DNA from 2 places in the Mucilaginibacter robiniae genome. Region 1 is predicted to be linked to the other one. Evidence: riboswitches for the same ligand, from Rfam matches in the RefSeq annotation. Region 1 holds a riboswitch; the other holds the start of a gene.
What was found. A riboswitch is a leader RNA that binds a small molecule or an ion and turns the genes downstream of it on or off. The one in region 1 is predicted to bind cobalamin.

Region 1 (4,794 bases):
ACTTCAACCTGATTAGAGTTATTGATAACTACATACATTTTAGCACCGTAAATGGCAACATCGTTGGCTACATCACCTAAACCTAGTACTACATCGGGGTTTACGCTGCCAAAAAGGTTACGGGTATAGTTGCCGGTTGTGTAATCATAATAATCCAAAGAAGCTTTATTAGAACCCATATTGCCTTCATTCACCAGGTAAAAACCTTTAATGGTACTGCTACTGCCGGAGGATACCTTTTCGGTTTCACTGTCCGTTTGCTTGGGATCTTTACGGCATGCACCAACTAGTACGAGTAATAGCAAAATAAAGTATAGGAATTTTTTATAAGGTTTGCTTATTGTCATAGATAAATACTTTTAATAATTAAAACTTAGTGTAACCCGGTATGATCGACCCGGCATGGGGTAGTTAAGCACTACATCATAATACTGATTTAGTAAATTATTAACTTCTGCGGTGAGTTTGATCATACTTTTATGATAAGGATAATTATAAGTAGCTGATACATCATGTGTGTACCAGGGCTGTACATAATTAACCGGCAGGTTATCTTTTGCATTATACCTCGCTCCGGTATATACAAAACTGTAATTAAAGCTAAGTTGCTGGTGCTCTACTCCCAAAACTGCTGAGCCGCTATGTTTAGGCACGTAAGGGATTTGTCCCTGATAAGGTGAGTTATCTGGTGGAGGCGTTACATCCAGCGCACGCTGGTAGGTGTAATTAAGGTTGACATGTAATAAGGTAGCGGCTCCAATTTGCCAGCCTGATTTGATACTTGCATCCAATCCGCGGATATCTACTAAACCCAGGTTCAGCATCGTCCACCGGAAAAGGTTGGTGGTAGGTATGGCAACAATCTTGTTTTTTACACGGTTGTAGTAGGCATCAGTAGTAATCAACAATTGTTGCAGAATGCCTATAGGTATCGTTTTATTGTAAGTAAAACCTACATCATATTGCGTAGTATATTCCGGCTTCAGACTGGTATTGCCAATTAAGGTATAATACAAATCATTAAAAGTCGGCATTCGGAAAGTGTGCTTGTAAAAGGTTCGTATAGCAAAGTCAGAAGCCAAAGGCTGGTATATGGCTGATAAAGAAGGCGACAACACCTGCCGGTTGGCTGCACCCTCATACAACTTTACTTTTTCATTAATAAAAGTACCTAACAGCGTACCTTGTATTTTTAGCCAGCTTAAATGATAATCTGCCGATAGAGCGGTGAGTGTTGTATATCGGGTAGGATAAACAAAGCGATACAAATCATTATCCAGCTTGCGTAACTGGCTCCATTGCACATCGCCCGAAAAATCTACATCTAATTGCGGCGTAACATGAAAAAGGTTGGCTGCTGACAGGTAAGCATTTTGTTGCTGATAGTGGTTGTCTAGGTAACCTTGCAGGTTGGCATAGTGTGGGTTCAGATAGCGGGTATCATCCAATGCATACTTGCCGTTCAGCAGAAGACTATACCATGAGGCTATATTTTTTTGATAAGTAGCTTGTGTAAAGTAGTTGCCATCCCATTGGCGTTCGTCATAATCAAACCGGTTTTTTACAATCGCCCCGGGCAGTCCGCGGTCGGAGTGATACAGGTACGCTTTTACCAACCAGGTACTGCTATCTGCCAGCGTACCGTTCAAACTGGCTTCTGCTCTGATAGCGCTAATGTCGGCATTGTGTCGTACCGCAGTGGTGTCGTAAGTGCCATTTGTTTCCCTGAATTTATACCGGCCATTAGCTTGTATCCATTCGACGCTTATAGTGCTGGAAGTTTTTGCTGATAACTTTTGCTGCCACAATATGGCCGGGTTAAACAACCCGAACGAGCCCACTTTCAAAGTGGTTTTGATATGCGTGTGCTCATCAGTTGCAAAGTGTGGCTGTTTAGTTTGCAGGTATAAAGAACTAGCTACCGAAAATGCCTGAGCTGGCTGAAAAATGGCACTCTTCTGCCCATTGTATAACTCAATAGCTTCAATGTTATCTAACGAGAATTTACTTAAATCTACTTGCCCATTTTGCGCGTTGCTGATGGGGAGACCATCATAAAACACGCCAGTGTGGTTAGTGCCCAGGCTACGTACATCTACAGTTTTCAATCCGCCTATACCGCCATAATCTTTCAGTTCGGCCCCGGTAAAGTAACGCAGGGCATCAGCTACCGAAAAGCTGTTCAGACGCTCTAGTTCTGTACCTTTAAGTATTTGTACAGGTGTAGGCGATGCGGCCCGAATATCGGGTTTGATGGCACGTACGCGCACTTCCTGTAGTTGATTATTTTTCAACGTGTCTTTCACCGTCGGTAATATTTGGGCCGAAGCCTGAGGGCAGCAACAAGCCCCTGCGGCAAAAAACGTCAGCAGCCTCCAAAAAGTTACACAATGGCCTGTGCGCTTATAGTGCGCGTAAAGCACAGCTAATTTCATGTGTTGTGAGCAGTTACCCACAGCAGCCCGAATTTTGTACACCAACAATGAAATACACGAAAAGTAATTTATTCCAGCTTCAATCCACGAAAGCTATGAATTATAAAGTGCCTGAGGCAGGTATTCTGACTTGCTCCCCTGGGTTCGTCTTCCCGTGTGCTTGCCGCATACAGTGACTACAGAATGAACCTTAGTTAAAAGAGCTTACAGCTGCGGGACAGTTCCGGACTTACACCAGATTCCCTTTTAATTCCGAGCATGTGCCGGAAACCAAAAGCGGTGCAAAGATAAAATTTTATTACTTAAAAGCCGATTAACTTATGGGTATAGCAATTAATTAAAAAGTATTATTTGCCATTTTATCGTCATAAGCAGAATGTAACATTAGTGTAACGAAACTGATGGAATGTATTTGTCGTAATCAGAATACGGTACAACAATCTTTGATCTTTAATTCCCGAACCGGGTATTTTCTTCCGGAACTCCCGTCAATTGAAATCTCAGTTAAGCTACCAGCGTAAACCTTTATCCTGATTTATTTAGAATTACTTGTTGCTTCTGTCGTTTTGAAAAAAATTATTGTATTTACGTGGCTTGTTGTGCTGTTCGGCGCAGTTGCTTCTATATTGTGGTACAACCAATATAAATACAGTTTGCCTACGCCGGTACCTGATCATTATGTTCCTGTTAAAAATGGTACAGCTATAAACTTAGGGTTTCAATTTAGTTTTGAAAATCATAAGCCTGTATTGCTGCATTTCTTCAATCCGGATTGCCCTTGTTCCAAGTTCAATATTAAACACGTAAAAGAATTAATTACACAATACGGTAACCAGGTAAACTTTGCCGTAGTGTTACTGACCGATAAATATTATACCCCTGCCCAAGTAAAGCAGAAGTATGATTTGCATATCCCGGTTGTTGTAGCGCCACAACTGGCAATAGCTTGCGGCGTATATTCAACTCCGCAGGCGGCTATTCTGAATAGCAGCAGACAACTTTACTACCGGGGTAATTACAATAACAGCCGTTACTGTACCGATAGCCAAACCGCTTACGCGCGCATAGCGCTCGAAAACTTGCTAAAACAACACGATCCGATCCGATTCAGCCTGTTTGCTACCCGTGCTTATGGGTGTAGCTTGCCAGGTTGTAAATTATAACCTATATATGCCGCACCGTCAAAATACCGAATACCAATTACAAAAGCTACAAATGGAGCAGGAGGTAAAACAACGCTCCGATAAATTCATTAACTACTTTCTGGCAGGCTGCTTTGTTATGGGCTTGGTTTTTGCCTGGTTTTATGATACTTGGTTTATTGCTTTAACTTTAAGCGGTATATCATTGTTGGCCTATTACTCAGTTAAGGGGTTCATGCCCGAGTCAGACTGGTATCAATACGTATTAAGTGGCATTCTTGGTATTTTTTTGGCGCAATTCATTTACCAGATGCATGGTATGTTCGAGATGCACTTTTTTGCTTTCATTGGTAGTGCTGTGCTTATTACCTATCAGAAATGGAAGCTGCAAATACCTTTGCTCATTGTAGTGGGTATTCATCATGCCACTTTTGCTTATCTGCAAGATATAGGCGTACCGCACGTTTATTTTACACAGTTATCTTATTTTGACCTGCAAACGCTGATTATACACTTGTTTTTTACTACAGTCATATTTTTTATATGTGGTTTATGGGCTTACCAGCTGCATGTTTATGGTAAAAAACAAATTATTCAGGCTTGGCAAGTTTCTGAAATGCAGAAGGAAGTGGAAATGCACGAAGAGCGCGAGCGGAATGCGGAAAAGTTGCTGCAGTTAAATCAAGATTTAATAATAAAAAACCAGCAGCTGGATGTAGCCCGTAAAGAAGCTGAAAAAGCAAATCAGGCCAAGAGCGTTTTTTTAGCTACCATGAGCCATGAAATACGAACCCCGATGAACGGGGTGATTGGTATGTCGGCTCTGCTGGCTGAAACGCCGCTTACTGATAACCAGCGTATGTACACCGAGACGATAACTACCTGCGGTGAAAACCTGCTGGGTGTTATCAATAACATACTCGACTTCTCAAAAATTGAAGCCGGCAACCTGGAACTGGAACAAGAAGAATTTAACTTGCGCCAAAGCATTGAAGAAGTGCTGGATATTTTTGCTACTAAAACCGCCCAAATAGGTATCGAACTGGCTTATCATATACAAGAAGGCACTCCCTTGCAGATTATTGGTGATAAAGTTCGTTTACAACAGATATTAACCAACTTGGTGGGCAATGCGGTAAAATTTACCGCACAAGGGGAGGTAATTGTTAAAGTGACAACCATGGGGCTGAATAAGCAGGATAAACACATAATTAACT
Region 2 (4,794 bases), 2.3 Mb from region 1:
AACAACCATATGCATGAACTGCAATGCATGTACGGTATGTATAAGGTAGCAATAACAATTCGATCATCGGCATAATCAATCAAATCACCGATAATGGAAGGCTCATCTAAAAACTCAAAGCGTTTGTCTACGCTGGCGCGGTTTGCTCCGGGGTGGTCATTATAAGTATAGTAATTGCATAAACCGCTTTGCGAAAGTACCTGATAAACCCCTTTGCAGCCTAAGCAACAAAAGCTTTTATCATCCAGTTCGTAATGTGTTTCGTTGCATTCATTGCCACAATGGTAGCAGTCAACTTGTGTAAGGGTATGTACGCCCATCTTTAAGAATTTACTTAATCAAAAATCAGCCTAATTCTAAAAATGGGGAATGATGCCAGTTAAGTAAAAATATGACTAAGATCATATTTACATTACAGCTCACTTAATAACGTTTATCGTTTCTTAAGCTTTTTAATATATTAATAGCATTTTTAAGGATGCTTTAAAAAGTTTAAGTAACTTGGAACAGAACCATTTCACAAGCTAAATTATAAAAAGAGTTAGTCGTTATAACTACCTATTTTAAATTAATTTAACAATTAATCATCTGCTCGTCCAGAAATCGATTCATACTTTATTCTGAAGAAAACCTGTGCAGTGTTTGAATGCAAATCAGTAGATTCAAGCTGATCAGCATTCGGCGACTCGGAAGGAAGGCTTACCCGTTGTCTAATCAAGTATTCAGTGTAGCGAGGTCTCAAATCTCCTAGCTCATTTTCATTAGTTATCTCTTCGTATCTACCGTTAATTACTACACACCTCCAATGATTTGCGTCTCTGATTTCATCCACTTCCAAACAAACAGATGTATGTTTGCGCATCAAATCAATTTTCAAACCCTCCAGTGAGTAACATAAAACGGCATTCTCTTCATAATGGTAATGAATAGGTACTACATAAACTTTAGTTCCGTCGGTACAACCAATACGTGCCAGAAAGTTACTTTTTAAAACTTCTTGAATTTCGGTATCATTAAGTGTTCTTAACATGTTTTCTCCATTTAATTATTAATTGAACAGGATTTGCTAACTATATAAGCCAGTAAACCCTGTTCTGTATTGCTAATTAAATTTGATCGTTTTCTGTTGTTTAAAGAATGTTCTTAATCACAATACCGTATGATAACCATCATACGAATTTACTTATCAGATTCACATAATATATTTAAGTAATTATATATTAATAAGTTAAGTAATATTATACAATATACAAATCACACCTAATGTAATTAGCAGGTCCTATTTAATTTAAGTTTAAAATATTTATAGGGTTCATCCGTCTTTAACTACTGCACTTGCATGCACGTATTTATATGAAACAACGTATTGCTTATATTACACTTATTTGGATTTTAACTGATCTTTACTTTTTCCAAGCTGTTCATACTCTATCCAACAATGCTCTTATAGTATATGGTTATTGGCTAATCGACCTGATACTGGTTGGTGGTATTTTTTACGTAAGCCGTGGGCAACGTATGCGTCAGCACCCTCGGTTAGTTTCGGTGTTAATGGCATTGATGTTACTGGCTGTTGTACCCAAAATATTTGGTTCAACCGTGCTATTGTTGGAAGATATTACCAGACTATTTCGTGGCTTTCCGCCAAGAAGTTATTGGGTTAGTTTAACAACAGTAGTTATTGCTGCTATCCCGTTCTTCGCTTTACTTTTTGGTCTTACGCAAGGACGACATCATTACCAAGTACTTCGTGAAACGTTGGAGTTTGACGACTTGCCGGATGCATTTGATGGTTTTACCATTACCCAGCTTTCAGATATACATTCGGGAAGTTTTACCAGCGAAAAAGGTGTAGGAAAAGGATTAGCCTTAGTTAATGCACAAAAGAGTGACATCATTTTATTTACAGGCGATTTGGTAAACAACAAAGCTTCTGAAATGGACCGATGGATCCCTGCTTTTGCCAAACTTCAGGCATCCTATGGTAAATACTCGGTGTTAGGCAACCATGATTATGGCGATTATGTACAATGGGAAAACCTTGGTGATAAACAAGCTAACCTAAACCAGCTTAAAAAAATACACGAGGAAATTGGTTTCAATTTGCTCCTGAATGAAGCTACACAGATTAAAAAAGACGGACAAGCTATAACATTAGTAGGCGTAGAAAACTGGGGTAAAGGCTTTCATCAATATGGTGATTTGAAAAAGGCCACCGCAAATGTAGCAGACAGTGCCTTTAAAATACTCCTCTCTCATGATCCTACCCATTGGGAAGCGGTTACACTAAAGCACCATCAACCGGTTCATTTAACACTGGCTGGGCACACACATGGTATGCAGTTCGGTATCGAGTTTTTAGGTTTGAAATGGAGCCCGGCGAAATATATTTACCGGAACTGGGCTGGGTTATACAAACAAAACAACCAATACCTGTATGTAAACCGGGGTTTTGGCTTTTTAGGTTTTAAAGGTCGCGTAGGTATCTGGCCAGAAATTACAGTGATTACATTAAAAAAGAAACACATTAAATGAATATCACAATCCACTTATACGTAACAAGTTAAATTACCAACCTCATGTATAACTAAGCATTAAATTTAAGTACAAGCTTGTATTTACCGAAGATAGATTATTGTGTTCCTGTTAAATGATTAGTTAAAATGATATTGCAATCTGTTATCTTTGTGCTAACGTTCTTTACAAGAATAAATCTTCCAGCAGCAAAGGTTTTCGGCGAGAGTCGGAACGAAGAAGGAACCGTGTGCAAATCACGGGCTGTCGCGCAACTGTAAGTTTTACAATGAATAGCAAATAGCATGAGGTAATTTAATTTTCCAAACTGCTATCAGCATTCATTACTGTTAAGCACATGCCACTGTTAGCTATTAGCTTATGGGAAGGCGCTTAATGGAAAACGAGCCAGGAGACTTGCCTATGCTGTTTTAAGACCGATGCTTTCGCGATTGAAGCAGTAGTCCATGGACAAACATGAATGTCATGAACACAAGGGAAGAGTTGCGCCCGATTGTACTGGCTTTCTATTGTTTATTTCTACCCTATTTTCCCGAAAGTGTACCAAAAACGTAAGGAGCATTAATTATCTATTAATGTTTAACCAAAAGTTTTATGCGTATGCTTAAAAACAACCTCGGCTACCCCAGAGTGGGCAGCCACCGACAATTAAAAAAAGCCTGTGAACAATACTGGGCAGGCAAAATTGACAAAGGCGAACTACACCAAGTTGCCCGGAAAATCAAAGAAGAAAACTGGCAGTTACAGATAGATGCCGGCATTGACCTGATTCCATGTAATGATTTCAGTTACTATGATCAGGTACTGGACATGAGCTTGCTATTAGGTGTCATACCTACCCGTTACACTCAGGTAGTATCTAGCGTAAAAGAAAATGACGAGCTTGACCTCTATTTTGCTATGGCTCGTGGCTACCAGAAAGATGGGCTGGATGTTACAGCCATGGAAATGACCAAATGGTTTGATACCAACTACCACTACATTGTGCCTGAGTTTACAGCTAACCAAGAGTTTCGTGTATTTTCAGAAAAGCTTTATGCCGAGTTTAACTACGCACATCAGTACTGCGGCAAAGCAGCTAAACCCGTAATTATTGGTCCGGTATCTTACCTGCTTTTGGGTAAAGAAAAAGAAGAAGGATTTGAACGGATTGATCTTATCAAAAAGCTGGTTCCGGTTTATGTAGAAATCATCAACCGGCTGAAAGCATTAGGTGCCGAATGGGTGCAGCTTGATGAACCTTATTTAGCGTTAGACCTAAGCAAGAAAGAGAAAGAAGCATTTGCCTATGCGTACCAAGCCATCAGCAATCGTATTAGCGGCATCAAAATTTTGGTAGCTACATACTTTGATGCATTGCTGGATAATACTCATCTGGCAGTTAATTTACCTATAGCAGCCTTGCATATTGATTTAGTACGTGCTCCTGGTCAGTTGGATGAAGTACTGGCACTAATTCCTGAAAGATTATCATTATCGTTAGGCGTAGTAGATGGTCGTAATGTTTGGAAAAATAATTATCAGCAATCGTTAGAATTGGTTAACCAAGCAACTGCTGCTATTGGAAGCGACAGGATCATGATTGCGCCATCTTGTTCTTTATTACATTCTCCTTATGATCTTGATCTGGAAACCCAATTGGATTACGGTTTGAAAAACTGGATGGCGTTTGCCAAACAAAAGTTAACAGAAGTAAAAGAGTTATTCGATATCAGCCAAGGAAATACAACTTCATTACAAGCTAATCAGCAAGCTCTTGATACTCGCAGCTCATCAAAATTAGTGCATAAAGAAGTGGTGAAGCAACGCGTGGCTGATATTACTGATACGGATGCTCAAAGAGGGAGTGCCTTTGCTATACGCCAACAATTACAACAAAAGCGTTTTCAACTACCTTTATTTCCAACTACAACAATTGGTTCTTTCCCGCAAACAGATGATATACGCAAGCTAAGAGCTAAGTTAAAAAAGGGCGAGATTACACAAGCAGAGTACGAGCAGGCTATTGAACAAGCTACTATAGATACCATTCGCTTACAGGAAGAAATTGGCTTGGATGTTCTGGTACATGGCGAGTTTGAGCGTAATGATATGGTAGAGTATTTCGGCGAGCAATTAGAGGGTTATTTGTTCACCCAAAACGGCTGGGTACAAAGTTATGGTAGCCGCTGTGTAAAACCACCGGTTATTTACGGTGATGTAAGCCGCCCTAAAGATATGACGGTGCGTTGGAGCAGCTTTGCTGCTGCACAAACTGAA

Region 2: another riboswitch for cobalamin. It lies ahead of metE (5-methyltetrahydropteroyltriglutamate--homocysteine S-methyltransferase); the one in region 1 lies ahead of HH214_RS11475 (TonB-dependent receptor).

What each region holds. Positions count from the first base shown of each region.
Region 1 covers NZ_CP051682.1:2,567,144-2,571,937, forward strand. The annotation lists gene HH214_RS11470 (DUF5074 domain-containing protein) at 1-347, opposite strand, end outside; gene HH214_RS11475 (TonB-dependent receptor) at 360-2,435, opposite strand; cobalamin riboswitch at 2,534-2,725, opposite strand; gene HH214_RS11480 (DUF6436 domain-containing protein) at 3,002-3,598, shown strand; gene HH214_RS11485 (response regulator) at 3,606-4,794, shown strand, end outside.
Region 2 covers NZ_CP051682.1:4,844,140-4,848,933, forward strand. The annotation lists gene HH214_RS21200 (heavy metal translocating P-type ATPase) at 1-320, opposite strand, end outside; gene HH214_RS21205 (pyridoxamine 5'-phosphate oxidase family protein) at 581-1,030, opposite strand; gene HH214_RS21210 (metallophosphoesterase) at 1,354-2,535, shown strand; cobalamin riboswitch at 2,711-2,953, shown strand; gene metE (5-methyltetrahydropteroyltriglutamate--homocysteine S-methyltransferase) at 3,136-4,794, shown strand, end outside.